2 regions of the Micromonospora sp. WMMD987 genome follow, and region 1 is predicted to be linked to the other one. Evidence: riboswitches for the same ligand, from Rfam matches in the RefSeq annotation. Region 1 holds a riboswitch; the other holds the start of a gene.

What was found. A riboswitch is a leader RNA that binds a small molecule or an ion and turns the genes downstream of it on or off. The one in region 1 is predicted to bind thiamine pyrophosphate.
Region 2: another riboswitch for thiamine pyrophosphate. It lies ahead of O7612_RS23355 (ECF transporter S component); the one in region 1 lies ahead of thiE (thiamine phosphate synthase).

Annotation. Positions count from the first base shown of each region.
Region 1 is NZ_CP120861.1:6,199,459-6,213,926, forward strand. It holds gene O7612_RS26280 (ABC transporter substrate-binding protein) at 1-45, opposite strand, end outside; gene O7612_RS26285 (ABC transporter ATP-binding protein) at 306-1,091, shown strand; gene O7612_RS26290 (LLM class F420-dependent oxidoreductase) at 1,094-2,044, shown strand; gene O7612_RS26295 (cupin) at 2,041-2,349, shown strand; gene O7612_RS26300 (hypothetical protein) at 2,436-4,805, shown strand; gene thiC (phosphomethylpyrimidine synthase ThiC) at 4,981-6,573, opposite strand; gene thiD (bifunctional hydroxymethylpyrimidine kinase/phosphomethylpyrimidine kinase) at 6,591-7,379, opposite strand; gene O7612_RS26315 (thiamine phosphate synthase) at 7,376-8,101, opposite strand; gene O7612_RS26320 (thiazole synthase) at 8,352-9,122, opposite strand; gene thiS (sulfur carrier protein ThiS) at 9,128-9,328, opposite strand; gene thiO (glycine oxidase ThiO) at 9,338-10,408, opposite strand; gene thiE (thiamine phosphate synthase) at 10,461-11,087, opposite strand; TPP riboswitch at 11,082-11,190, opposite strand; gene O7612_RS26340 (ThuA domain-containing protein) at 11,529-14,468, shown strand, end outside.
Region 2 is NZ_CP120861.1:5,542,046-5,556,513, reverse strand. It holds gene O7612_RS23385 (isoprenyl transferase) at 1-607, shown strand, start outside; gene O7612_RS23380 (hypothetical protein) at 687-875, shown strand; gene gndA (NADP-dependent phosphogluconate dehydrogenase) at 1,048-2,493, opposite strand; gene O7612_RS23370 (hypothetical protein) at 2,868-3,116, shown strand; gene O7612_RS23365 (energy-coupling factor transporter transmembrane component T) at 3,220-4,020, opposite strand; gene O7612_RS23360 (ABC transporter ATP-binding protein) at 4,017-5,444, opposite strand; gene O7612_RS23355 (ECF transporter S component) at 5,478-6,068, opposite strand; TPP riboswitch at 6,145-6,250, opposite strand; gene O7612_RS23350 (alpha/beta hydrolase) at 6,409-7,239, shown strand; gene O7612_RS23345 (DUF6328 family protein) at 7,493-7,996, shown strand; gene O7612_RS23340 (hypothetical protein) at 8,214-8,381, opposite strand; gene O7612_RS23335 (cellulose binding domain-containing protein) at 8,636-9,883, shown strand; gene O7612_RS23330 (cellulose binding domain-containing protein) at 9,970-11,481, opposite strand; gene O7612_RS23325 (hypothetical protein) at 11,596-12,201, opposite strand; partial or broken gene O7612_RS23320 (metalloregulator ArsR/SmtB family transcription factor) at 12,281-12,571, opposite strand; gene O7612_RS23315 (metal ABC transporter permease) at 12,615-13,481, opposite strand; gene O7612_RS23310 (metal ABC transporter ATP-binding protein) at 13,485-14,246, opposite strand; gene O7612_RS23305 (metal ABC transporter substrate-binding protein) at 14,243-14,468, opposite strand, start outside.

The DNA of each region.
Region 1 (14,468 bases):
GGTGGCCAGGGTGGCCGCGGCGACCGTGCGGGTCAGCCTTGTCATCTGTGCACCATGTCCTTTCCGACCGGGCGGTGTACCCGGAGGGGGTTGTCGGTCGGCGGCACGGCGTGAGGGGGCACCGGACCGCCGTCGTGAAGGGACTCTTCGCTGGCACAGCGTACGAGACACTTACCGTCACCACACCAGGCGGATCGGGTTGCGGAACGGAAACAACTCCACTCCACCCCGGACGGTGAGCAGCCAGCACGCTGGGGATACCCTTGTCAGATTCCTGACCGCCGACTCAGGGGAGACCGACGGCGATGATCCGACTGTCCGATGTGTCGCGTACCTTCGACGGCCGTTCGGGGCGGGTCGAGGCGCTGCGCGGCATCGACCTCGACGTGGCCGAGGGCGAGTTCGTCGCCGTGCTCGGCCGCTCCGGCTGCGGCAAGTCCACTCTACTCAGGATGATCGCCGGGCTGCTTCCGGTCACCGGCGGCGAGATCACCGTCGCCGGCAGCCCGATCACCCGGCCCCGCCGGGACGTCGCGATGCTCTTCCAGAAGCCGGCCCTGCTCCCCTGGCGCACCGTGCTCGACAACGTGCTGCTGCCCGCCGAGATCTTCGGCTGGAGCCGGGCCAAGCACCGCGACCGCGCCCGTCAGCTGCTGGAACTCTCCGGCCTCGCCGGCTTCGAGAAGCGGCTTCCGCACGAGCTCTCCGGTGGCATGCAGCAGCGGGTGTCGCTGTGCCGGTCCCTGATCGGCCAGCCCCGGGTGATGCTGATGGACGAGCCCTTCTCCGCCCTGGACGCGCTGACCCGCGAGGAACTCTCCGGGGAACTGCAACGGGTGCACATGGAGACCGGGGCGACCGTCGTCTTCGTCACCCACTCCATCGACGAGGCGGTGCTGCTGGCCGACCGGGTGGTCGTGCTCAGTCCCCGCCCCGGGCGGATCCGCAGGATCGTCGACGTGGACATCCCCCGCCCCCGCACCCTCGGCCGCAACGCCCACCTCGCCGACGTCGCCCGGGTCAGCGCCGACCTGCACGAACTGCTGATGGAACGGGATCTGCCGACGACAGCCGGGATGGAGGGACGATGACCATGCGGGTGGCCGTCTTCACCGAGCCGCACCGGGGCGCGAGCTACGACGACCAGCTCCGGTTCGCCCGGCTCTGCGAGGACGGCGGCTTCGACGGGTTCCTCCGGGCCGACCACTACCGGGCGATGGGCGACGAGCCCGGGCTGCCCGGCCCCACCGACGCCTGGCTCACCCTGGCCGCGCTCGCCCGCGAAACCTCCCGGATCCGGCTGGGCACCCTGGTCACCTCGGCCACCTTCCGGCTGCCCGGCCCGCTGTCCGTGATGGTCGCCCAGGTGGACCAGATGAGCGGCGGACGGGTCGAGCTGGGCATCGGTGCCGGCTGGTACGAACGGGAGCACGTCGCGTACGGCATCCCCTTCCCGGGAGTCGGCGAACGCTTCGACCGGCTCGCCGAACAGTTGGAGATCATCACCGGGCTGTGGCGCACCCCGGTCGGCGAGACCTACAGCTGGGCCGGCGAGCACTACCGGCTCGTCGACGCCCCGGGCCTGCCCAGACCGGTCCAGCAGCCGGGTCCACCGGTGATCGTCGGGGGTCGCGGTCCGAAGCGCACCCCCGACCTGGCCGCCCGGTACGCCGACGAGTTCAACGTGCCGTTCACGTCGGTCGAGGAGACCGCCGAGGCGTACGACCGGGTACGGGAGGCCTGCGACCGGGCCGGCCGGGCCGACTCGGGACGTCCCCCCCTGGTGTTCTCCGCCGGGATCGTGGTGGCGGTCGGGCGTACCGACGCCGAGGCCCGTCGTCGGGCCGCGCCGCTGCACGTCAAGAGCGCCCTGCCGCCCGAGGACCCGGTGGTCGGCTCCCCGGCCCACCTGGTCGACCGGATCGGCGAGTTCGCCGCGATCGGCGCCACCCGGGTCCACCTGCGGCTGATCGACCTCGACGACCTCGACCACCTGGAGCTCATCGCCGCCGAGGTGCTCCCCCAACTGGACGGAAGCCGATGACCACCGCATCCCACGACCTCGAACTCGGCCCCGTCGGCCAGGAGATCGTCTACGAGAACGACCGGGTCCGGGTGTGGCACATCCGGCTGGCCCCGGGCGAGCGGCAGCCGCTGCATCGGCACGACCACCCGTACCTGGTGATCGCCATCGAGGGTGCCAGGAACGTGGTGCAGACGATCGACGGCACCCGGATCGACGCCGACGAACCCACCGGCGGCGTGGTCTACCGGGATCCGGGCGCGGTCCACATGCTCACCAATGTCGGGGACACGACCTACCTGGCCCGTCTGGTCGAGCTGAAGTAGTCACTGGTAGCGCTTGGGTAACAGCTGGTCCCGGCCGCGCCGCGCCGCAGTGGCGATCGGGCGCACCGGGCCGTAACGTGCCCGACATGGCCTTTCGGACGTGGGGCAGACTGCTGCTCACCGCACTCGGGGTGAGCATGTTGGCCGGGGCCGGCCAGCTCGGCATCGCGTACGGCTTCGGCATCGTCCGACTCACCGGCGACTTCCCCGACGTCAACCGGTGGCTGGCCCAGCTCGCCTGGGTCGGCTGGTTCGCGGCGACCGCAGCCGTGGTCGGCGCGGTCCTTACCGGCCGGCTCGCCCGCCGCGAGGGACTGCCGGGGACCACCCCGGTACACCTGGCGATCTCCGGTGTCGCCGCGCTCGGGGCGCTGGTCGTCGCCCCGCTCTGCATGCAGCCCGCACGGGCCGCCGAACTGGGCGGCGTCGATCCGGTCCGGGCGGTCGGCATCTGCGCGGTCGCCGGAGCGGTGGTCGGCGCGGGTGCCGCCGCGGCCGTCCTGCTACGCCCCCCGCTGGGCGGGAACGTCGCCCTGCTGGCGGGCGCGGTCTGGCTGCTCGCGTCGATCTCGGCCGCGCCGGGGGTGCTGTCCACCGGGCCGCTGCGCACCGTACGGCTGGGGGTGCTGGAGCCGACCTGGCTCGGCCCGGACCGGGCCCGGTGGCTGGCGCCGGTGGTGCTGCCCGTGGTCGCGCTGGTGGCCGGCGCGGTGACCGGTGGACTGGCCCGACGGCGCGGCCACGTCCCGCTGATCGGCGGGGCCACCGGCGCGGCCGGCCCGATGCTGCTCGCCTTCGCCTACCTGACCGCCGGGCCGGGCGACCCGGCGGACCGTTACCAGCTCGCCCCGTACTACGGCGCGCTGATCGCGGTCGTCGCCGGTGCGCTCGGCTCGACCACCGCCGCGCTGGTGCGCTGGCCGCTGCTGCCCGCCCGCCCTGCCGCCGGTGACCGGGACGGGGTGATCGAGCCGACCGACATCCTCGCGCCGTTGCCCGCCGTGCCCGGCCCGACCCGGGCCACGACCGAGGGAACCGTCCCGGCCGGAGCCATGGCGGAGGGAAGCGTTCCGGCCGCCGCGCTGGCGGACGAGCCGGTCACCGTGGATCTGGGTGTGGTCGGCCGGAGCGTCGATTCCGGCTCATCCGGCCCGGCTGGTACCCCGGCCCACTGGGACTGGCCGGATCCCGCCGCCACCGTCACCGACCGACCGACGATCCGCCCCGCTCCCGCTCCGGCCTCTGCTCCCGCTCCCGCACCTGCTTCCTCTCCCGCACCGGCGTCTGCGTTGACGCCGCCACCGGTTTCCGCACCCGCACCCGCTCCAACCGGGGGGCCGCTGTCGACGCCCGCCCCGGCCCCGACCGGTCTGTCCCGGGCCGAATCGACCTCGACCGAACCGACGCCAGCCACGCCCGCCCGGACGAAGCGGACCCCACCCGGATCGGCCCGGTCGGTCCCGACCCCGGCCGTGTCCGAGCCCGCCCGACCCGAACCGACCCCGGCAGAGCCGTCCCCATCCGGGTCCGCACGAACCGGGTCCGCACGAACCGGGTCCGCACGAACCGGGTCCGCACGAACCAAGGACGCGACTGCCGGGCAGGGGCAGGCCGCTTCACCGGCCAGCGGGGACGAACCCGCTCCCGCGTCTCGACCGAGGCGGGCCACGGCCGCCACCGCCGGCACCCCGGCCGGTTCCACCGAGCGAACCGCCCCGACCTCGGCAGCCGGGGGCGGCGACACCGACGGGGACCGCCCGGCCGCCACCCGATCCGGGCCTGCCACCCCGACCGACGCCGACGAGACGGTCGGAAGGCGATCCGCCGCCACCCGATCCGGGCCTACCGCCCGGTCCGCACCGACCGGTGCCGCAGCGCCGGACAGCACAGGGCCGGACAGCGCACCCAGCATGCCGGCCGCCGTGCCCACCGCCGGGGCGGTACCGCCCGTGGCCGGGTTGCGACACGTCACGCCGGACGGGGTCGAGGGCATGCCACGCCCCCGCCACCAACTGCCGGACCTGAGCGGTACCGGTGGACCGGTCGACGCCGACCACCCCGGGCCGCCCCGGGCCGCCCTGCCGTTTCCCGAGCCGGACACCACCGGGCGGACGGAGACCCCGGGGCCGGTCAACCTCCGCTGGGAGGCGAGCACCTCCCCCGCCGACACCCCGCCGGCGGGGAAGCCCGCCGCCCCGGATTCCGTCGACACCATGCCGACGGACAGCGACGATCGGAAAATTGCCGGAAAGACCAAGGGCCGACGTGGACTGTTCCGGCGTAACCGACCGACCGAGGTCGAGCAGGCAGACGACCGGACCGCAGCGCAGGCGACCCCCGACGACGAGTACGTCGACTGGGTCGCCGGCCTGAGCAAGCCGCTGGCCGACAACGAACCGGAACGGGAGAGCGGTCGCCGCTCACTACGCACCAGCGGCCGCCACCACCGCGACTGACCCACCCACCCACCCCGGCCCCCGGCTCCCTCCCCCGGCCCACGACCACGACCACGACCACGACCACGACGATGATCAAGAGGTTTGCGTCAGGCTTCCGCGCACAGTTGACGCAGACCTCCTGATCACGACGGCTGAGGGCGGGGCGGGCGAGGAGGGCGGGAAGGTGGAAGGGTCAGGCCAGGGGGAGGTAGACGCGGTTGCCGGCGGAGCGGAACTCGGCCGACTTGCCCTGCATGCCCTGGGCGGCGTACTCCTTCAGTTCCTGGGTGATCTTCATGGAGCAGAACTTGGGGCCGCACATGGAGCAGAAGTGGGCGGTCTTCGCCGGCTCCGCCGGGAGCGTCGCGTCGTGGTAGGAGCGGGCGGTCTCCGGGTCCAGCGACAGGTTGAACTGGTCTTCCCAGCGGAACTCGAACCGCGCCTTCGACAGCGCGTCGTCCCAGGCCTGCGCGCCGGGGTGCCCCTTGGCCAGGTCGGCCGCGTGCGCCGCGATCTTGTACGCGATCACGCCGGCCTTCACGTCGTCCCGGTCGGGCAGCCCGAGGTGTTCCTTCGGGGTGACGTAGCACAGCATCGCGGTGCCGAACATGCCGATCATCGCGGCCCCGATCGCCGAGGTGATGTGGTCGTACGCCGGGGCGATGTCGGTGGTCAACGGGCCGAGGGTGTAGAACGGGGCCTCGTGGCACCACTCCTGCTGGAGGTCCACGTTCTCCTTGATCTTGTGCATCGGCACGTGGCCCGGACCTTCGATCATCACCTGCACGTCGTACTCCCAGGCGATCCGGGTCAGTTCGCCGAGGGTACGCAGCTCGGCGAACTGGGCCTCGTCGTTGGCGTCGGCGATCGAACCGGGCCGCAACCCGTCGCCGAGGGAGAACGTCACGTCGTACCGGGCGAGGATCTCGCACAGCTCCCGGAAGTTGGTGTAGAGGAAGTTCTCCTCGTGGTGCGCCAGGCACCAGGCCGCCATGATCGAGCCGCCCCGGGAGACGATCCCGGTGACCCGGTCCACCGCCAGCGGCACGTACGGCAGCAGCACCCCCGCGTGCACCGTCATGTAGTCCACGCCCTGTTCGGCCTGCTCGATGACGGTCTCGGCGAACACCTCCCAGCTCAGCTTGACCGGGTCGCCACCCACCTTCTCCAGCGCCTGGTAGATCGGCACCGTGCCGATCGGCACCGGCGCGTTGCGGACGATCGCCTCCCGGGTCTCGTGGATCCGCTTGCCGGTCGACAGGTCCATCACGGTGTCCGCGCCCCAGCGGGTGGCCCAGGTCAGCTTCTCCACCTCCTCGGCGACCGACGAGGTCACCGCCGAGGTGCCGATGTTGGCGTTCACCTTCACCAGGAACGCCCTACCGATGATCGCCGGTTCGCACTCGGGGTGGTTGACGTTGAGCGGCAGCACCGCCCGCCCGGCGGCGATCTCGTCCCGCACCACCTCCGGCGGCATGCCCTCCCGGATCGCCACGAACTCCATCTCCGGGGTGACCACCCCGGCGCGGGCGTACCAGAGCTGGGTGGGGCGTTTCGCGTCGACGCCGGCCAGCGGGGTGCCGGCCCCCCGGACCGGCGCGACGTCGCCCCGCTCGGCGATCCACGGCCCGCGCAGCGGCGGCAGCCCCACCTGCGGATCCGAGCCGGGTCCGGAGGTGTCGTAGAGGCGGACCGGCGGGTTGTCCCCGGTCAGTTCCACCTCGGCGAACGGCACCCGGACGTCCGGCCGGGATCCCTCGACGTAGACCTTGCGACGTGCCTGCATGACAGCCTCCCTGATGGTCATCGGGACCAGCCGAAGTGGTCCAGCGGGCCGCGTCCCGCGCCCAGTTCCCAGTCCCGCCCGCCGGTCAGCGCGCGGGTGACGTACTCCTTGGCGGTGGCGACCGCGACCGGCACCGGGTCGCCGGCCGCGAGCCGGACGGCGATCGCCGCCGAGAACGAGCAGCCGGTGCCGTGGCTGTGCCGGGTGTCCACCCGGGGCGCGCGGAGCAGGGTGGTCGTCGTGCCGCCGGCCAGCACGTCGACCGACTCGCCGCCCGCGTCGACGTCGCCGCCGGTGACCACCACGAACTCCGGGCCGCCGGCCGCCAGCGTCTGTGCCGCCTCGACCATCTCCCCGACCGTGGTCACCGGGCGTCCGGTGAGGGCGGCGGCCTCCGCGCAGTTCGGCGTCGCCACCCGGGCGTACGGCAGCAGCCGCTCGACCGCCGCCACCACCCCGAGCCGGTGTCCACTGGTGGCGACGAGCACCGGGTCGACGACGAGGTGCGGCAGCCGGCCCGCCTTCGCCGCCTCGGCCACCGCGTCGGCGACCGCCGGGGTGCCCAGCATCCCGGTCTTCACCGCCCGGACCGCGAAGTCGGCGAGCACGCTGTCGAGCTGCTCGGTGACGGTGCGCGGGGGCAGCGGCAGCACGGCGTCCACGCCCCGGGTGTTCTGCGCGGTGACGGCGGTCAGCACGCTGGTGCCGTACGCGCCGAGGGCGGCGAAGACCTTGAGGTCGGCCTGGATGCCGGCACCGCCGCCGGAGTCGGAGCCGGCGATGGTCAGCACGGTCGTCGGTGTCATGTCCCCTCCTCGGGGCCCGCGTCGCTGATCGGGCTGCGGGCAAAGGCGCTGGTGAGGGTCGCGGCGGTCTCGGTGGGATCGGCGGCCCGCATGATCGCGCCGAGCACCGCCACCCCGACCGCGCCCGCCTCGACACAGGCCGTCACCTGCTGCGGGGTCTCGATGCCACCCAGGGCGAGGACGGGCACCGGGCTGAGCCGGACCAGCCGGCGCAGCCCGTCCGGGTGCAGGGGTGGGCCGTAGCCGGGTTTGCTGCGGGTGGTCCAGACCGGCGAGAGCGTCACGTAGTGCTCGGTGCTGAGTCGGGCCAGCTCGGCCGGGTCGTGACAGGACCGGCCGACGAGCCGCACGGCCGGCGGCGGGTACGGCCCGGCCGCCGCCAGATGCACTGCCCCACCGGCACCACCCGGGTCCGGGCCGGGCGGGTCGGGGCCGTCTTCGAGCGGGTCGGGGCCGTCTTCGAGCGGGTCGGGGCCGGCGACGATCAGGGTGCCGCCGTTCCCGGCCAGGACCGCCCGCAGGTCGACGGCGAGGGCGGCCCGTTCGGCGCGGGGCAGGTCCTTCTCCCGCAGCACCACCCAGCGGACCCCACCCCGCACCGCCCCCGCGACCACGTCGACGAGGTCCGTCCGCGCCGCCCGCCGGTCGGTCAGCAGCAGCACCCCCGACGGCCGACTGTCGCCCCGCCCCGCCCCCGGCCCCGTCCGCACCGTCCCGGTCACCAACCGACCCACCTCCCGACGGCGCCCCCTCGGGCCTCGACGCCGTTGCCGGTGCAGAGATCTTGGAAGCAGGTGGCCCCCTGGGGGGCCGATTTCTTCCAAGATCTACTAGCCCCCGCCCAGGCCGCAGACGCCGCCACAGGTGGGAGCGCAGGCACAGGTGGGAGCGCAGGCACAGGTGGGAGCGCAGGTACAGCGGGGGGCGGGGACGCAGGCGCGGGCGGGCAGCCGTCGAGGGGGCGGGGGCGGGTCACAGGTCGGGTCTTCCGTCGTCGGGGGTGGAGGCGAGGGCGTGGAAGCGGCGGGGAATGCGGCCGGCGGTGTACGCGAGCCGCCCGGCCCGGACGCCGTACCGCATGGCGGTGGCCATCGCCGGCGGGTCGGCGGCCCGGGTGACGGCGCTGGCCAGCAGCACCCCGTCGCAGCCCAGCTCCATGGCGAGCGCCGCGTCGGAGGCGGTGCCGATCCCGGCGTCGAGGATCACCGGCACGTCGACGCTCTGCCGGATCAGTCGGATGTGGTGCGGGTTGGTCACCCCCAGTCCGGAGCCGATCGGGGCACCGGCCGGCATCACCGCCGCGCAGCCGACGTCGGCCAGCCGACGGGCCAGCACCGGGTCGTCGGAGGTGTACGGCAGCACGACGAAGCCGTCGGCGACGAGTTCCTCGGCCGCCCGCAGCAGCTCCACCCCGTCGGGGAGCAGGGTGCGTTCGTCGCCGATCACCTCCAGCTTGACCCAGTCGGTGTCGAACGCCTCCCGGGCCAGCCGGGCCACCTTCACCGCGTCGGCGGCGGTGTAGCAGCCGGCGGTGTTGGGCAGCAGCTTCACCGCGCACCGGTCGAGCAGGTCGAGCAGTCCGCCGGCGGTGCCGGGGGCGGTGTCGACCCGGCGCAGGGCGAGGGTGACCAGTTCGGTGCCGGAGGCCCGGATCGCCTGTTCCAGCACGTGCAGGTTGGCCGCGCCGCCGGTGCCGAGGACGAGCCGTGAGGTGAAGGTCTGTCCGGCGATGGTGAGGGGCATCGGGGTCACCCGCCCTGGGCGGCGCTGAGCACCTCGACCCGGTCACCGTCGCGCAGCGGGGTGACCGGCCAGCCGCCCCGGGGCACCACCTCGCCGTTGACCGCGACGGCGAGCCCGCGCCGTTGCCCGGTGACCGTGGCGACCAGGTCCGCGACGGTCGCGCCGCCGGTCAGCTCACGGTCGACGCCGTTGACGATCAGTCGCACGTGTCCTCCTCAGTGGAACCGGTCGGCGGTGAACGGGGTGAGCAGCGGGTCCGGCTTCCCGGTGACGATCAGCTCGGTGATCAGGTCGGCGGTGACCGGGGTGAGCACGATGCCGTGCCGGTGGTGGCCGGTGGCGGCGAGCACGCCGGGCCGGCCGGGCAGTGGCCCGAGGACCGGTGCGTTGTCCGGGGTGCCGGGGCGCAGCCCGGCGGTCGCCTCGACCAGCTCGTACTCGGCGAGTTCGGGGACCAGGTCGACGGCGGCCCGGAGCAGCCGCAGCACCGCCCCGGTGGTCACCTCGGTGTCGGCGCGTTCCTCCACGGTCGCCCCGACCACCACCTCGCCGCTGTCCCGGGGGACCAGGTAGACCGACTCGCCGTCGGCGTACCCCCGGATGACGTGCCGGAAGCCGGGCGGGCGGTGGTCGGGCGCGCGCAGCCGCAGCACCTGGCCCTTGACCGGGCGGACCGGCAGCCCGGTCAGCGCGGTGGCGCCGCACCCGGCGGCGACCACGACGACCGGCGCGACCAGGTCGGCCAGCCGGGTCACCGCGCCGGGAAGCAGGGTCACGCCGGCCCGTTCGGCGGCGGTCCGCAGCGCGGCGACCAGCCGGCGCGGGTCGACCTGGTGGTCGCCGGGGGCGACCGCCCCGCCGCGCAGCCGGGGGGTCAGCGCCGGTTCGCGGTCGCGGAGCTGCGAGGGCGGCAGCGCGCTGATCGGCAGTCCCAGCCCCTGCTGGTACGTCCAGAGCCGGCGTGCCTCGGCCAGGTCGTCCCCGGTCAGCCCGACCACCAGGGTTCCGTCCGTGCGGTGTCCGAACCCGGTGCCGGCGGCGGCGGTCAGGTCGGCGGCAAAGCCCGGCCAGCGGGCGGCCGATTCGACGAGCAGCCCGGTCAGCTCCCGTTCCCCGAAGTAGGCCTCGGCGACCGGGGCGAGCATGCCGGCGGCGACCCGCGACGCACCGGAGCCGGGGGCCGGATCGTGCACGACCACCCGCAGGCCACGGGCGGCGCAGCGCCAGGCGATCGCCAACCCGACCGGTCCCGCCCCGACGACGGCGACGTCCGGCCCGGTCAGCATGTCGGGGCCGGGGTCGGCCCGGCGGTGACCCGGTCCGGGCCGCCGGCCCGGGTCAGCATGTCAGGGCCGCGATCAGCTCGGCGGTGGCCCGGCCCGGGTCGGCGACGGCGGAGAGCGCCCCGACCACGGCCACCCCGTACGCCCCGGCGGCCCGCAGCGCCGGCACCGTCGCGGCGGTGACGCCGCCGATGGCGATCACCGGCACGGCCACGGCCTCGGCGACGGCCCGTACCCCGGCGGGGCCGATCGGGTCGGGCAGGCCAATCTTGGTGGTGGTCCGGTGGCAGGGGCCGACACCCAGATAGCTGGCCCCGGCGGCCACCGCCCGCGCCGCGCCACCGGGTTCCCGGGCGGTCGCGCCGAGCACGGCGTGGACGCCGAGCACCCGGCGGGCCGCCGCCACGGGCAGGTCGTCCGCGCCGACGTGGCCGCCGTCGGCGTCCACCGCGAGGGCCACGTGCAGCCGGTCGTTGACCAGGCAGCTGGCCCGGTACGGCAGGCAGAGGGCGCGGACCCGCCGGGCCAGGTCGTAGGCCTGCCGGTCGGTGGTCTCGTCGGTGACCCGGACCTGGACGACCAGGTCGGCGCGGGCCACCGGGAGGGCGGCCCGCACGATGGCGAGGGGGTCGCACCCGGGCCGGGTGTCGGTGATCAGGTGCAGTCGGCCGAGGGGCGGCACGGCAACTCTCCTCCCTGCGCCGGCATTATCCGGATCAGGTTCGACGGTCGGGGGCTCTCAGCCCCCCTCTCAGCCCGGTGTACCGGGCTCCCGTGGGTTACGTGCCTGTGACCGTACGACAGATCTGCTGATCCGCCAAGGGGTGCTAGATTGATCCAACACTGTCGATGACTATCTTTTACCCCCTCTCTCCACATAAGCCGGAAAGGTGAGTCGGCGATACCGAATCGTTACATGCTCATGCCTTGCCGGAAACCAATCCAGCGGCGCTAATTTGTTCAACCGATCGACATTATTCCGGCGCGAGGCCTCGGCGTGGCCCGCACCGGATCGCCACCGGTGCGGACCTCGGCGGGCCCACACCGATCCGACCGGGGACGGTCTGCGGCGAGTCGTCCCCATGCCCCCACCACTGTCCAATACGGACAAAAGGAGCATGGAGTGTCTCCATCCCGCCATCGCCGCGTACGTCGCGGCCCACTCGGAGCCGGTCTACTGGCCCTCTCCCTACTCGCCAGCGGCCTGATCGGCGGTACCCCCGCCCAGGCCGCTCCCGTCGCGGCGGCCCGGCCACAGGCCGCCCCGGCACCGGCGGCGGCAGCCGCCGAACCGTTCTCCGTCCTGGTCTTCTCCAAGACCGCCGGTTTCCGGCACGACGCCATCCCGGCCGGCATCGCCGCGATCCAGAAGCTCGGCACCGACAACGGCTTCACCGTCGACACCACCGAGGACGGGGCCGCCTTCAACGACACCAACCTGGCCAAGTACCAGGCGGTGATCTGGCTCTCCACCACCGGTGACGTGCTCGACAGCACCCAGCAGGCCGCGTTCGAGCGCTACATCAAGGCCGGCGGCGGCTACGCCGGCGTGCACGCCGCCTCGGACACCGAGTACGACTGGGCCTGGTACGGCAACCTGGTCGGCGCGTACTTCTCCGGCCACCCGGCCAACCAGCAGGCCACCGTCAAGGTCGAGGACCACGCGCACCCGTCGACGGCCACCCTGCCGGACCGCTGGTCCCGGTTCGACGAGTGGTACAACTTCCGCACCAACCCGCGCTCCAAGGTGCACGTCCTGGCCAGCCTGGACGAGAAGTCCTACAGCCCGGGTGCCGGCGCGATGGGCGCCGACCACCCCACCGCCTGGTGCCAGGACTACGACGGCGGTCGGTCCTGGTACACCGGCGGCGGCCATACCCAGGCGTCGTACACCGAGCCCGAGTTCCTCACCCACCTGCTCGGCGGCATCCGTACCGCGGCCGGGGTGGAGAACGCGGACTGCGGCGCCACCAAGACCGCGAACTTCGAGAAGGTCACCCTCGACAGCAACACCAACAACCCGATGGAGCTGGACATCGCTCCGGACGGCCGGGTGTTCTACGCCGAGCGCGACGGCCGGGTGCAGATCGTCAAGCCGGACACCGGCAACACGGTCACCGCGACCCGGCTGGACGTCTTCACCGGCAACGAGGACGGCCTGATCGGGTTGCGCCTCGACCCGAAGTTCGCCGACAACAAGTGGATCTACCTGTACTACGCACCGGCCGGTGGCGCACCGCGCAACTACCTGTCCCGGTTCACCGTCAACGGTGACACCATCGACAAGGCCACCGAGAAGGTCGTGCTCCAGGTCGACACCCAGCGCAACACCTGCTGCCACGCCGGCGGCAGCATGACCTTCGACTCGCAGGGCAACCTCTACCTGGCCACGGGCGACAACACCAACCCGTTCGAGTCGAGCGCGTTCACCCCGATCGACGAGCGGCCCGGCCGCCAGGACTACGACGCGCAGCGCAGCGCCGGCAACACCAACGACCTGCGCGGCAAGGTGATCCGGATCCACCCGGAGGACGACGGCACCTACACCATCCCGGCGGGGAACCTGTTCGCCCCGGGCACCGCGAAGACCCGTCCCGAGATCTACGGCATGGGCTTCCGCAACCCGTTCCGGATCGGTATCGACCCGGCCAGCAACACCCTCTACGTCGCCGACTACGGGCCGGACGCCTCGGCGGCCAACCCGAACCGGGGCCCCGAGGGCCTGGTGGAGTGGAACATCGTCAGCGCGCCGGGTAACTACGGCTGGCCGTACTGCGTCGGCAACAACCGGGCGTACAACGACTACACCTTCCCGTCCGGGCCGAGCGGCGCGAAGTTCGACTGCGCCGCGCCGGTGAACGACTCGCCGAACAACACCGGCCTGACCAACCTCCCGCCGGTCGTCCCGGCCACCGTAGACTACGGCTACGCGGGTGACCCGCGCTTCCCCGAGATCGGTGGCGGCGGCGCCCCGATGGGCGGCCCGGTCTACCGGTACGACGCCGACAACACCTCCACCCGCAAGTGGCCGGCGTACTACGACGGCAAGGCCGTCATGGGCGAGTGGAACCAGTCGAAGCTGTACACGATGCAGGTCAGCCCGGACGGCAAGACGCTGATCGACATCAACCAGCTGCTCACCGGCATGCCCATGATCCGTCCGATGGACTTCGAGTTCGGCCCGGACGGCGCGCTCTACATGATCGAGTGGGGCACCGGCTTCGGCGGCAACAACGACGACTCCGGGGTCTACCGGATCGACTACACGGCCGGTGACCGCGCCCCCATCGCCGAGGCCAGCGCCGACCCCACCTCCGGGGCCGCCCCGCTGACCGTGAAGTTCTCCAGCGCCGGGTCGCGTGACCCGGACGGCGGCACGCTGACCTACGCGTGGAAGTTCGGTGACGGGCAGACCTCCACCGAGGCGAACCCCACCCACACCTACACCACGGCCGGCGACTACACCGCGCAGCTCACCGTGACCAACCCCAAGGGCCGTACCGCCGTGGCGAACGTGCCGGTGACGGTCGGCAACACCGCCCCGACGGTGACCATCGAGTTCCCGCCCAGCGGCGGCTTCTTCGACTGGGGCGACCAGGTCAAGTACACGATCAAGGTGACCGACCCGGAGGACGGCACCGTCGACTGTGACCGGGTGCAGCTCCAGGTGCTGCTCGGCCACGACGAGCACGCCCACCCGCTGGAGCAGCACACCGGCTGCACCGGCACCGTGCAGACCTCGCTGGCCTCCGGTCACGGCGCGGAGGCCAACGTCTTCGCGGTCTTCGAGGCCACCTACACCGACGACGGCGGCACCGGCGGCGCCGGCCCGCTGACCGGTCGGGCGATCGAGATCCTCCAGCCCAAGCGCAAGCAGGCCGAGTACTACACGGCCACCGGGCGGGCCCCGGGCAGCACCGGCGGCGGTGACCCGGGCGTGCAGAAGGAGACCACCAGCGACACCGCCGGTGGCGGCCAGAACATCGGCTTCATCGAGGACGGCGACTGGTGGTCGCTCGTCCCGGCCAACCTGACCGGGGTCGAGCAGATCCGGTTCCGGGTG
Region 2 (14,468 bases), 660 kb from region 1:
CGAGGGGGCGATCGAGCTGGGGATTCCCTACCTGTCGGCGTACGCCTTCTCCACCGAGAACTGGCGGCGTTCGCCGGACGAGGTCCGGTTCCTGATGGGCTTCAACCGGGACGTCATCCGTCGCCGCCGCGACCAGCTCGTCGAGCTGGGCGTACGGGTGGTCTGGTCGGGGCGGGCGGGCCGGCTGTGGAAGAGCGTCATCGCCGAGTTGCAGACCGCCGAGGAGATGTCCCGGGGCAACTCGACGCTGACCCTCCAGTTCTGCGTCAACTACGGCGGCCAGGCCGAGATCGCCGACGCCGCCGCCGCGATCGCCCGGGAGGTGGCCGCCGGCCGGCTCGACCCGGACAGGGTCACCGAGAAGACCGTGGCGAAGTACCTCTACCACCCGGAGGTCCCCGAGGTGGACCTCTTCCTGCGCCCCTCCGGCGAGGAACGGATCTCCAACTTCATGCTCTGGCAGTCGGCGTACGCGGAGCTGGTGTTCCTGGACACCCTCTGGCCGGACTTCGACCGCCGCCACCTCTGGTACGCCTGCGAGCTGTACGCCCAGCGGGACCGTCGCTTCGGTGGCGCGCTGCCGAACCCGGTCGCCCCACCACGCTGACCGTCGCTCCGGTCACGATTGGTGATCTCGCCCCTGGGGTACCACCGGGACGGGCAGCCAATCGCGGAGGTGAGCACACATGATTCAGAAGCGGATCGCGCAGTGGGCGGTCATGGCGGTCGCCGTGCCGCTGGCCGCGGCCGGTGCCCGTCGGCTGAGCCACAGCCTGGAGTCCCGGCGCGGACCGAGCGGGGTGAGCCGGATGCTGACCCGGGGCGCCGACGTGCTGCGCCCCCAGAAGGCCGCCCGGCGTCGCCGGTTCTGGTGACCGCCGGGCACCGGCTTTCCCGGTGACCAGCGGTCACCACTGACCCCACGGCGAACGCCCCGCCACCCGGTTGTCACCGGGACGGCGGGGCGTTCGCGTAGCACTGGTGCGGGTCCGGTGAGCGCGGTGCCCCACCGGGGGACACCGCGGCACGCCGGGAAGGTGTGGTGGGTCAGCCGGCCACTTCGGAGCGGTCGGTGGTCGCCCACAGCGTGTGGAACGCGCCCTCCCGGTCGACCCGGTGGTAGGTGTGCGCGCCGAAGTTGTCCCGCAGGCCCTGGATCAGGGCCGCCGGCAGCCGCTCCGCGCGCAGCGCGTCGAAGTAGGCCAGCGACGAGGAGAAGGCCGGGGTGGGCACGCCGGCCCGTGCCGAGTCGGCCACCACCCGACGCCAGCTTGGCACCCCGTCGCTCACCGCGTCGGCGAAGTACGGCGCGACCAGCAGCGTCGGCAGCTCCGGCTGCGAGTCGTACGCCTCCCGGATGCGGTCCAGGAAGCGCGCCCGGATGATACAGCCACCCCGCCAGATGGTGGCGGTGCCGCCCAGGTCGATGTCCCAGTGGTACTCGCGGCTGCCGGCCCGGATCTGGTCGAAGCCCTGCGCGTACGCGACGATCTTGCTGGCCAGCAGTGCCCGGCGGACGTCCTCGACGAACGCGTCCCGGTCCTCGACCTGCCACTTCTCACCCGCGTCGCCGAAGGTGCGGCGGGCCGCCTCGCGCTGGCCGGCGTGCCCGGACAGCGACCGGGCGAAGGTCGCCTCGGCGATGCCGGTGATCGGGATGCCCAGGTCGAGGGCGATCTGCACCGTCCAACGGCCGGTGCCCTTCTGCTCGGCCTGGTCGAGCACCACGTCGACGAACGCCTTGCCGGTGGCGGCGTCGGTGTGCGCCAGCACGTCGGCGGTGATCTCGATGAGGAAAGACTCCAGCTCGCCGGTGTTCCACTCCCGGAAGATCTCCGCGATCTCCGCCGGGGTCGCGCCCAGCCCGGCCCGCAGCAGGTCGTACGCCTCGGCGATGAGCTGCATGTCGGCGTACTCGATGCCGTTGTGGACCATCTTGACGAAGTGGCCGGCGCCGTCGGGGCCGACGTGTTGGCAGCACGGGACGCCGTCCACCTGCGCGGCGATCTTCTCGAACATCGGCCCGAGCTTCTGGTAGGACTCCGCCGAACCGCCCGGCATGATGCTCGGGCCGAGCAGCGCGCCCTCCTCGCCACCGGACACGCCGGTGCCGACGAAGTGCAGCCCGTGCTCGCGCAGCGTCTCCTCCCGACGGCGGGTGTCGGCGAAGTGCGCGTTACCGGCGTCGACGACGATGTCACCCTCCTCCAGCAGCGGCACCAGCTCGTCGATGACCGCGTCGGTGGGGGCACCCGCCTTGACCATGACGATCACCGCGCGGGGCCGCTCCAGCGAGCCGACGAAGTCCGCCAGGGACTCCGACGGCACGAAGGTGCCCTCGTCGCCGTGTTCGGCCACCAGGCTGCGGGTGCGCTCCGGGGAGCGGTTGTGCACCGCCACGGTGAACCCGTTCCGGGCCAGGTTCCGGGCCAGGTTGCGACCCATCACCGCCAGCCCGGTCACGCCGATCTGCGCCGTCGCCTGTTGCGTCATCCGTACCCGCCACCTCTCACGTCACCTGTGTGTTGCGACGGTATCGTGCGCGCCCGGAGGCCGGCAGCCGCCGTCCACCCAGTGTCACAGGGTGGTCGCGTCCGTGCCGCCGGCACGGCGGACGGCGTCGGGCGGAAAAAGGGGTGCGCCGACCGCGGGGGTCGGTTAGCGTGACGGCATGCGCATCTGACGCCCTTTCTGAGAGCCGACCCGCCGCCGTGGCCGCGGGTCCGCGTGCTCGGGCGTCCGCATCTTCCACCCTCCCGTCGCAGGGATGTCCGGTGGGCGGTCGTCCGGGGCCGATCCCCGTCCGTCGACCGCCGCCCGCCGTTCGCGTGCCGGCGCGGTCCTCCGCACGTTCAAGGAGGCAGCGTATGCCCACCAAGCGCAGTCCGAAGAAGTCCCGCCGTCCCGGAACCGCCCCGCTGGAGGTGGATCCGGCGGTGCTCGCGGCGCTCACCGTGACACCCGCGGGTCCGGTCCCGCCGGCCGTCGTGCCGGCGTCGACCGGCACCCGGTCGACCCCGCCGCCGCCGTCCCGGGACCGGTCGGCCCGGTCGGTCCGGGCCGGCTCCACCACCGTCCAGGGCCAGAACCGCCGGTACGCCTTCCGGCGGAGCTGACCGGGCCACCAGCCGGGTGAGCGGTGCCCGCCCGGCGCACCAGCGGTATCCGGTCCGCCGCGATACCGCTGGTGCGCCGGGACGCCCGTCGTCGGCCCGGCGGTCAGCCGATCAGGGGGCGGAAGGTGCCGAGCGTCACGCTGACCGCGAGCGCCCCGCCGGCCAGCACGGCGGCCCCCACGATCAGCAGCCAGTCGGCCGGACGGAACACCTGCCGGCGGGCCACCGTACGGGGGACGCCGGCGTCGAATCCCCGGGCGTCCATCGCCACCGCCAGCCGGGTACCGCGCCGGATCGCCCCCACCAGCAGGGCGAACGCGGTGGAGACGAAGAGCCGCAGCCGGGCCAGCGGGTTGCGGCCGGCGTCCACCCCCCGGGCGCGACGCGCCATGGTCAACATCTGCCACTCCTGCCCGAGCAGCGGCACCAGCCGGAACGCGGCCAGCGCGCCGATCGCGAACCGGGCCGGCGCCCGCGCGTTCTGGACCAGCGCGTCGGCCAGGTCGGTCGGATCGGTGGTGGCGAAGACGATCACGCCGGGCAGGGCGACCGCGAACATCCGCAGCACCAGGCCGAGCGCGGTGACCAGCACCCCCGAGGTGACCAGCAGCGGCCCGGCCGCCCACAGCACCGGGCCGGACCGGTCGGCGGCGAACAGGACCAGCGTGACCAGGACGCCGACCGCCCCGGCCAGCAGCGGCAGGGCGCGGCGGGCCAGCACCCGGTAACGGATGCCGAACAGCGGCAGCAGCGCCAACTCGACGGCGATCGCGACCGCCGGTGCCACCGGGTCGAGGCTGGCCACCAGGACGAACGAGAAGACGAGACCGGCGGCCAGCTTCGCCACCGGGTTGCGCCGGGCCAGCGGCGCACCGGGCGTCGCGACGGGTCCGAGGCCGATCACGAACCCTCCCGGGCGGGGCGCAAGGTGACCGTCCGGTCGGCGAGCACGGCCACGAAGTCCACGTCGTGGGTGACGCAGACGACGCCGTGCCCGCCGTCGCGCAGGTCGGCGAAGAGGTCGACCAGCTCGCCCCAGGTCCGACGGTCCTGGCCGAAGGTGGGTTCGTCGCAGATCAGCAGCCGGGGCGCGGTGGCCAGGGCGGTCGCCACGCTGAGCCGGCGGGCCTCCCCGCCGGAGAGGGTGTACGGGTTGGCCCCGGCGAGGTGGTTCAGCCGCAGCCGGTCCAGCAACCCGTCGACGGTGGCCCGGACGGTGGTCTCCGGGCGACCGGTCCGGCGCGGGCCGAGGGCCAGCTCGTCGCGGACGGTCCGGGTGACGAACTGGTGCTCCGGATCCTGGAACACCGAACCGATCCGACCGGCCAGGGACGCGGCCCGCCAGCGGTGCGGTGGCGTGCGGGTGTCCCCGCCGGCCAGCGCGGCCGTGGCGGTGGACCGGCCGGTGCCGGGGCGGAGCAGGCCACCGAGGAGCAGGGCGAGGGTGGACTTGCCGGCCCCGTTGGGGCCGCGGACGGCGAGCGCCTCACCGGCGCGTACCACCAGGTCGGTGGGGGCCAGCCGGGGCGGCAGGCCGAGCCGGTCGACGGTGAGCAGCTCCGCGCCCGGCGGCCCGGCGGCCCGCCGGGGCACGGTGGGGTGGCCGGGTACCCAGACACCTTCGGCGGCGAGCGCGGCACCGTGGGCGGCGAAGACCGCCTCCGGTGGCCCGTCGGCCCGGACCCCGCCGCCGGGTGCCAGCACCACCACCCGGTCGACCAGGGCGAGCGCGTCGGCGACCCGGTGCTCGACCAGGACCAGCGTGGTGTCGGCGTCCAGCGCGCCGGCCACCGCCCGGCGGACCAGCTCCGCGCCGGCCGGGTCGAGGTTGGCGGTGGGCTCGTCGAGCAGCAGCAGCCCGGGGCGCAGCGCCAGCACGCCGGCCAGGGCGAGCCGCTGCTGTTCGCCGCCGGACAGCGCCGCCGTGGGCCGGTCCCGGTGGTAGGGGAAGCCGACCCGGCGCAGTGCCTCGTCGACCCGGGGCCAGATCTCGTCGCCGGGCACCCCCCGGTTCTCCAGGCCGAACGCCACGTCGTCGCCGCTGCGGGCCATCACCAGCTGGGACTGCGGATCCTGGAACACGGTGCCGACCCGCTCGCGGGCCTTGGCCGGATCGAGGCCGTCGACCTCGACGACACCCTCCTGCTCGCCGGAGTCCGCCGGCAGCAGCCCGGCCAGCGCGGCCAGCAGGGTGCTCTTGCCGGCCCCGGACGGCCCCAGCAGCAGCACCCGCTCCCCGTGGTCGACGCGCAGGTCCACCCCGCGTACCGCCCAGGCCCGTCGCCCGGCGTGCCGCCAGCCGAAGCCGGTCAGCCTCACACTCGCCACGTCGCCGGCACCTCCATGGTCGCCAGGGGAGGGTCAGACCAGGCTGCGGTCACGCCCGGCGGGGAACCGGTCCAGCACCCCGGTCTCGGCCAGCGCGCGGGTCAGGTACCAGCCGCCGACCCCGGCGACCACGGCGGCGCTGACCACGGTCAGTGCCGCGTACGGCAGGCGGTAGCTGGTCAGGGCGTACTTCGCGTTCCAGACGAAGAAGTCGAACAGGGCGGCGCTCAGCCCGGTCATCGCGCCGGCCAGCACCGCCACCGGCAGCCGGTACGACCGGTACCGGAACGCGGCGAAGGCCAGCTCCGCGCCGAGCCCCTGGACCAGCCCCTGGACGATGGTGACCCCGCCCCACTCCGCGCCGAGCAGCGCGGAGACGGTGGCGGCGACGGCCTCGCAGAACAGGGCCGCCCCGGGCTTGCGGATCACCAGGCCGCCGAGGACCGCCGGGACCAGCCAGACGCCGTACATCACGGCCTGGCTGGCCGGTGCGGCGGCGAACGCCGGGTCGGCGGCCTTCCAGACCAGGCCCCAGGCCCAGAAGATGACGCCGAAGGCCACGGCGATCACGGCGGCGACCACGATGTCGATGGTGCGCCACCGGTTGCTGTCGGTGTGCTTCATGTCGGTACTCCCAGTCCAGCGAGCGAACCAGGAGAAGACGCACGCCGCGTCCGGTGTGCTGCCGGACGGCGGCGCGGCTGGAGGTCGACCGAACTCCCTGCGCTGGCATTACCCAGATCAGGTTCGAGGGTCTGCGGGCGGTGCCCGCACTCTCAGCGCTGTGCGCTCCCCTGTCGGATGTGAAGTTGTCTCGGCAGACGCTAGCACCGACCTGCGGCAACGACCCAGCAGGCCACGGTTCCCGGCATTCGTCACCGGTCCGCCGGGCGTCCGGGTCGCCGGCCACCGGCGGGCGTCCGGCCGGGGCGCGGCACCGTCGGGGCTGGGTAGGCTGCCGGTCATGCGGGTGCCGGCGCGGGGACTGACGTTCGACGTTCGGGCGGGTGGCCCCGAGGGGGGCGAGGTCGTTCTGCTGCTGCACGGCTTCCCCCAGCACGGTGGGGAGTGGGACGCGGTGGTGCCCGCCCTGCACGCCGCCGGGCTGCGCAGCTACGCCCCCGACCAGCGGGGCTACTCGCCCGACGCCCGGCCCGCCGGGGTGGCCGGGTACCGGCTGCCGGAGCTGGTCGCCGACGCGGTGGCGCTGCTGGACGCGCTGGGCGTCGACGCCGCGCACGTGGTGGGGCACGACTGGGGCGCGATCGTCGCCTGGGCGCTGGCCGCCCGGCACCCGGAACGGGTGCGTACCCTCACCGCGGTCTCCGTGCCCCATCCGGCCGCCTTCGGGTATGCGCTGACCGCCGACCGGGGGCAGCGGGCACGTTCGGCGTACATGGCGTTGTTCCGTCGGGCGGGTCTGGCGGAGAAGGTGCTGCTGGCCTGGCGGGGGGCGGTCCTGCGCCGGTTGCTGGCGGGCGTCGGCGACCCCGCCCGGGTGGCCCGGTACGCCGGGCACATGCTGCTGCCGGGCGCGCTGACCGGGGCGCTGAACTGGTACCGGGCGATGGCGGGGCGGGACCTGAAGGTGGTCGGCCCGGTGCCGGTGCCGACCAGCTACGTGTGGAGCGACCGGGACGTGGCGGTCGGGCGTACCGCCGCCCAGGCGTGTGCCCGGCACGTGTCGGGGGACTACCGTTTCGTGGTGCTCCCCGGGGTCAGTCACTGGATTCCCGACCAGGCCCCGGGACCGCTGGCCGAGGCGATCCTGGCCCGGGTCCGCGGGGCCGGCTGACCTCTGCCGGACAGCCGGGTCACGCCCGATCCCGGTGGTGCCCCACCCCGGTGGTGCTCGATCCCGGTAGTAGTGGTGCTCGATCCCGGTAGTAGTGGTATCCGCGCGGAGGGAGGCCACTACGACATGGATCGAGCGCGATCTTGCGGAGCGGGGATCGTGAATCGGTTTCGGTCAGGTATCGATGGGGCACAGGCGTTGCTGCCGACGGGGACGCCCCCGCCGGCCGTACGTCTCACCCCGGAGGTAGCGCGTGTCGAAGGAATCCGAGAAGCAGCGCTGGCAGCGCAACTTCGCCGATCTGCTCCAGGAGCTGCGGGTCGCCCAGACCGGCGTGCAGATCCTCTTCGCCTTCCTGCTGACCCTGCCGTTCAGCAACGGCTTCACCCGGACGAGCGAGTTCCAGCGGGACGTCTACATTCTCGCGTTGCTGTCCGCCGCCGCGGCCACCGCGATGATCATCTCGCCGGTCGCCTTCCACCGGGCGCTGTTCCGCCAGGGCCGCAAGCCGGAGCTGGTCCGCTTCGCCCACCGGATGGCGACCGGTGGCCTGGCCTTCATGCTGGTCGCCATGGTGAGCGCGGTCCTGCTGATCGCCGACTTCGTGCTCGACACCGGCATCGCCGTGGTGCTCACCGTGATCACCGGCCTGTGGTTCCTGACGTTCTGGGTGATCCTGCCGTTCGTCCGGCGCAACTGGGGCGAGGACGACCTCGACGACGACGATGACGACCCGGTGGTGCTGACCGGCGACTGACCCGCCGGTGGGGTGGTGGGGGATGGTGTGGGCCGGGGGCTCACCCGGGCCGACGATGGCCGGGTGAGCCCCCGGCGCGTGGCGGGTGGGCTCCCGGCGCGTGACGGGTGAGCCCCGGCGCGTGGCGGGTGGTGGCCGGTGTGTGGTCGATGGTGGCCGGCGTGCGGCGGGTGGCGGCCGACGCCGGACGGGCGGCCGGTGCGGGCCGGCCGGTGCGTCAGCGGGCGACGGCCCAGGCCAGCACGGCCGCCAGGATGAGCCCGTTGAGCAGGGCCAGCACCAGGTACGCCTGTGGCGGGATCTTGCGTCCGCGCCGGACGAAGCTGACCAGCACGGCGGCGTACGCCAGCAGCAGCACGGCGATGACGATCAGGAAGTAGAGCACCGCACCACCCTAGACGAACCGGTGCCGGTGCCCGGCGGCCGACCGTGACCGCCCACGGGCCCGGCGGGACGCTTTCCGGCGGGTCGGGTCCACCCGTCGTGGCTGATCAGGGGACGCGGGGCACGGATCGACATCGAGTAGTATCGATTACTGTCCCTTCCTGTCCCGGATGCGCGACCGGCTCTGCGCCCCGGTGCGGGGCGCGGCGGTCGTCCAGGTGGGGGCGGGCCGGCACCAGCGACGAGGAGTGGACCATGAGAGCAGCGCGACGACGGGTCGCCGGACTGGGCGCGATCACGTTGGCGGTCCTGGCGGGCGGGGTGGCGGTCGCGGCCGGTGCCGGTGCGGCGGCGGCCGGCTGCCGGGTCGACTACCGGGTCAGCAGCGAATGGCAGGGCGGCTTCGGCGCGGACGTCACCATCACCAACCTCGGCGATCCGGTCTCCGGCTGGACGCTCACCTGGGCCTTCGCCAGCGGACAGCGGGTCACCCAGGCGTGGAACGCGACCGTCACCCAGAACGGGACGGCGGTCAGCGCGAAGGACGTGGGTTACAACGCCACCATCGCGACCGGGGCCGGTGTCAGCTTCGGCTTCAACGGGGGGTGGACCACCGCGAACCCGGTCCCCGCCGCGTTCGCGCTCAACGGGGTCTCCTGCACCGGTGCGACGCCGACCGCCACACCCTGCCCCCCGCCGTCCACCCCGGCCACCCCCACCCCGACGCCAACCCCCACCCCCACCCGGACGCCGACGCCCACCCCGACCCCCTCGACGCAGGCCAAGATCACCGTGTGGCTGGCGGGCGACTCCACGGTGGCCAACCCGTCGTCCAGCGGCGCCTGCCCGGTCGGCTGGGGCAACCAGTTCGGGCAGTACCTCAACGGCAACGCGACGGTGGTGAACAGCGCGGTCGGCGGACGCAGCATCCAGACCTGGCTGTACGACCCGAACGTCACCACCACGATGAACTCGGCCGGCGAATGCGTGATCAACCCGCAGACCTACTCGACCCGCTGGCAGGCCATGCTGAACGCCAGCGGCGGGATGAAGGCCGGCGACTACCTGTTCATCCAGTTCGGCATCAACGACGGCAGCGCCACCTGCAACCGGCACGTCGGCTCCGCCCGGTACAAGGAACTGCTCGGGGTGATGGCCCGGGCGGCCCAGCAGCGCGGCGCGTACCCGGTCTTCCTCACCCCGGCCGCCGCGATCACCTGCTCCGGCAGCACCGCCGTGGGCAACCGGGGCTTCCTCACCGAGACGTTCGACGCGGGCCGGGCCAACAACGTCCCTGTCATCGACCTGCACAAGCTGAGCTACACGCTCTACAACACGCTGCGGCTCTGCCCCAACAACGGCGACTACAACTCGGGCGCGGTCGGCGCGTTCTTCTGTGCCGACCACACCCACTTCGAGACGGCCGGGGCCCGGCAGATCGCCGGCGTGGTGGCCACCGCGCTGCGCAACCAGCAGCTCGGTCTCTCGGCCTACCTGCGGTGACGCGGTCCGGTCCGGGTGACCGGACCGGACACCGTGGTCGTCGGTGCCGTGGTCCGTCGCCCCGGGCGACGGACCACGGGCGACGGTCAGGACAGCGCGCAGGCGGTGCCGTTGAGGGCGTACCCGGTGGGGCGGTTGTTCGTGCCGGCGACGTCGGCGAGGAAGCCGAAGCTGACCGACGCGCCGGCCGCGATCGTGCCGTTCCAGCCGGCGTTGGTGGCGCGGACGGTGCCGCCGCTCTGCGTGTAGCTGGCGTTCCACGCCTGGCTGACCCGCTGGCCGTCGCTGAACGTCCACTGGAGCGTCCAGCCGTCGACCGGGGCCGTGCCGGTGTTGCGGATCGTCACCTCGCCCTGGAAGCCGCCCTGCCACTGCCCGGTGACGGCGTACCCGACGGCGCAGCCGGTGCCGCCGGCCGGCGGGGTGGTCACCGGGGGCGTGGTGGTGGGCGGCGCCGTGGTGGGCGGCGCCGTGGTCACCGGGGGCGGGGTGGTCACCGGGGGCGTGGTCGGCGGCGCGGTGGTCGTGGGCGGCACGGTGGTGGGGGTCGGCGTCGGGGTGGTGGACAGCTTCGCGGCGACGACCGGGGCGAGTCGGGCCGTGATCGCCCGGTGACCGGCGTCGTTGGGGTGCACCGAGTCGCTCAGCCCGTCGGCGGGCAGCCAGCCGGTGGTGTCCACGTAGAACACGTTGCGGTCGCCGGCCCCGGTGACCGCCGTGACGGCGGCGGCGGTCTCGGCGGCGTACCGGCCGCTGAAGGTGCGCAGCGCGAAGATCGCCGCACGCGGGTACCTGCTCCGCACGGTACGGATGAAGGTGGCGTACTGGTTCTGGAAGTCCGCGCCGCTCACCCCGTGGCTGCGGTCGTTGGTGCCCAGGTTGATCACCACGGCGTCCGCCTGGTAGCGGGTGAAGTCCCAGGCCGGGCTGTTGGCCGCGTACCCGGTCCGGAGGAACTGGCTGGCCACGCTGACGCAACCGTCGGCGGTCGCCACCAGGCAGCCGCCGCCGTAGCCGAGCTGGGTGTGTTCGGTGCCGAGCTGCTCGCCCGTCAGCCAGCCGTACGCGGTCAGCGCCGTCCGTGACGAGGTGGTGCCGAGGGTGATGGAGTCGCCGACGAACTCGATCAGCCGGGGTCGTACCACCGCCGGCAGGGTACGCGCGCCCGAGTCGAGGGTGAGCCCCTGGAACACCGCGTCCCCGGTGTAGGAGCCGGCGACCACCCGGTACGACACCACCAGCGTGTGGTTGCCGGCGCGCAGCGGGGTGGGGGTCAGGTTCACCGTGCCGCTGACGTTCGTCAGGTACCGGAAATCGGCCCCGTCGATGCTGTAGTAGAGGTCGATGGTGCGGCGTTGCCGCAGTTTGACCGTGGTGCCGGTGAACCCGGTCCGCAGGTAGGCACCGGCCCAGTTCGGCACGTACGCGGTGCTGTTGCTGCGGTCCCAGCGACCGACGAAGGCGATGTTCGCGTCGGTGGGGGAGCCGTCACCGGTGGCGGCGCTGGCCGGGGGCAGGCCGATGAGGGTGGCGGCCAGCACCGCCACCACCCCGGCGGCTCCCGCCGCGAGGATCGACCGACTGCGGGACACGGGCATGGGGACGCTCCCTCTCCGGGCCGTCCGTGCCGACGCACGCCGACGGCCTGCAGACCTAAGACATTTACCATCATCTAAGCCTGCGGGCCGGGGGGACACAACAGGTGACGGTGCCTAACGGCCGGCGCGCAGACCGAGTCGACGCAGCTCCAGGGCGGCGAGCGCGTCGACGGTGGCGTCGTCACCGCGTCGCCACGCCTGCGCCACGTCCGGATCGATCCGGGTCAGCCGGCGCAGCGGCTGGCTGGTCAGCGCGCGCAGCGCCAGCAGGTCCCGGCCGGCCGGGCCGGCGGCGAGGGCCTTCGCCGAGGCGGCCCGGCGCATCCAGCGCAGCCGCAGCGGCAGCCAGCCGAACAGCACCAGCCCGAGCGGGAAGACCAGCACCGCGACACTCAGCGCCAGGGCGAGCTGGCCGACCAGGTCCTGCTGGTCGCGCCCCGCCTCGGCCATCGCCCGGGCAGCGTCGGCGGCCTTGGTGAACGGTCCGGTCAGCTCGTCGCCGACCAGCGGCACCCGGCCCACCTTGCCGCCGGCGTCGGCCAGGTTGTCGGCGAGCCCACCGCCGGCCCCCTCCAACTTCCGCCCCGGTACGGCGAGCTTCTCCACCAGGTCGTACAGCCACAGCGCGAAGCGGACCGCCGCGTAGACCCAGACGACGACGAGCAGATCGGTGAGGAACTGACGGAGGGCGACCGGAAAACGGTCAGCGTAGATCTTCACGGCCGACAGCGTGCCACGACGCGGGCCGCCCGGCACCCCCCGCGCGGCCGGCCGCCGGCTCGCCGGAAGGTGACGCCCCCTCCCCGGCGTGACTGACCGCGTCCGCCACGATGTGCGCGACGTGCTCGTCGACCAGGGCGTAGGCGATCTCCCGGCCGCGTCGGGAGCCTCGCACCACTCCGGCACCGCGCAGCACCCGCAGGTGCTGGGAGACCAGGGGCTGCGGGGCGCCGAGCTGCTCGACCAGCTCGTGCACGCACCGCTCACCCTGGGCCAGCTCGCTGACGATCGCCAGTCGGATCGGGGCGGACAGCGCCCGGAGCAGCTCGCCCGCGCCCTCGAAGGCGTCGTAGCCGTGGGTGCCGGTCACCCCGTAACGGTAACCAATACCGGTGACGGCGCACCGGTCGGCGTCACCGGAGCACCACCTCGTGCGGTTCCGGGGTGGTGGCCACCGCCGGGGCGGACCGGCGGCGCAGCACCCGCCAGGCGGCGGCGGCCAACGCCACCACCAGGAAGGACGCGATCGCCAGCAGCACCACCGAGGCGCCGGGGGCGGTGTCGGCGGTGGCCGCCACCCAGACCCCCGCCCCGGCGGCGAACAGGCCGAGCGCCATGGCCGCCGTCATGGTGCTGCGGAAGCCCCGGGTGACCTGCTGCGCGGTGGCCACCGGGACCACCATCAGGGCACTGATCAGCAGCACGCCGACGGCGCGCATGGCGATGGTGACGGTGACCGCGGTGGCGACCGCCAGCACCATGTTCAGCGCCCGGACGGGCAGCCCGGCCACCCGGGCGTACTCCTCGTCGTGGCAGACCGCGAAGAGCGCCGGGCGCAGCGCCAGCATGAGCACCGCGATGGTCACGCCGAGCACCGCGATGGTGGTCAGGTCGGCGGCGGAGGTGGTGGTCAGCGACCCGAACAGGTAGGCGTTGAGGTTGGCGCTGCTGGCGTCGGAGAGCCCGACCAGCATCACCCCACCGGCGATGCCGCCGTAGAACAGCAGCGCCAGCGCCAGGTCGCCGGAGGTACGCCCACGGGCCCGGACCAGCTCGATGGTGACCGCGCCGAGGATCGCGGCGACCACCGCCACCAGCACCGGTGAGCGGTTGAGCAGCAGGCCGGCGCCGACGCCGGTGAGCGCGACGTGCCCGATGCCGTCACCGATCAGCGCCAGCCGCCGCTGCACCAGGTAGATGCCGAGGGCCGGGGCGGTCAGCCCGATCACCAGGGCACCCAGTAGCGCCCGCTGCATGAAGTCGTACTGGAAGAGGTCCATCGTTCAGCTGCTCCACAGCCCGGCGGGCTCCTCGGGACCGTGCGGGTGCACGTGGTCGTGGTCGGGCTCGGCGTGGTGCCCGGCCGGTTCCGGCACCGCGCCGTCGTGGCAGACGCCGCCCTGGTGCACCACCACGGCCCGGCTGATCAACGGTCGCAGCGGCCCCAGTTCGTGGGCGACCAGCAGCACGGTGCCGCCGGTGCCGACGAAGTCGTCCAGCGCCCCGGCGAACGCCTCCTGGCTGGCCGCGTCGACCCCGGCGGTCGGTTCGTCGAGCACCAGCAGCTCCGGCCCGCCGGCCAGGGCGCGGGCGATCAGGGTGCGCTGCTGCTGACCACCGGAGAGGGTGGCCACCGGGTCGCGGGCCCGGTCGGCGAGCCCGACCGCGCGCAGCGCCGCGTCCACCGCGGCCCGGTCGGCCCGGCCGGGCGGGCGCAGCACCCCCCGGCGGGCCAGCCGCCCGGACGCGACCACCTCCCGGACGGTGGCCGGCACGCCGCTGCCGGCGCCGAGCCGCTGCGGGACGTACCCGATCCGGTGCCACTGCCGGAACCGGCGCTGCGGGACGCCGAACAGCTCGACGGTGCCGGCACCCAGCGGGACCAGCCCGAGCACGGCGCGGATCAGGGTGGACTTGCCGGAGCCGTTGGCCCCCAGCACCGCCACCACCTCACCGGCGGTGACGGTCAACGAGACGTCCCGCAGCACCGGTCGGCCGTCGTAGCCGACCGAGGCGTGCCCGACCTGGATGACGGGTGTGGTCACGAGCACCCCAGGGCGGTACGGAGCGTGGTCAGATTCGTGCGCATCACCGAAAGGTAGTCCCCACCCCCGTCAACGGAGAGCCCTTCGATCGGGTCGAGCACCGCGGTCTTCGCGCCGACCTCGGCGGCGATGGTCTCGGCGACCTTCGGGCTGACCAGCGTCTCGAAGAAGATCGTGGTGGCGTTGTGCTCGCGGGCCTCCCGGGCGACCTCGGCCAGTCGC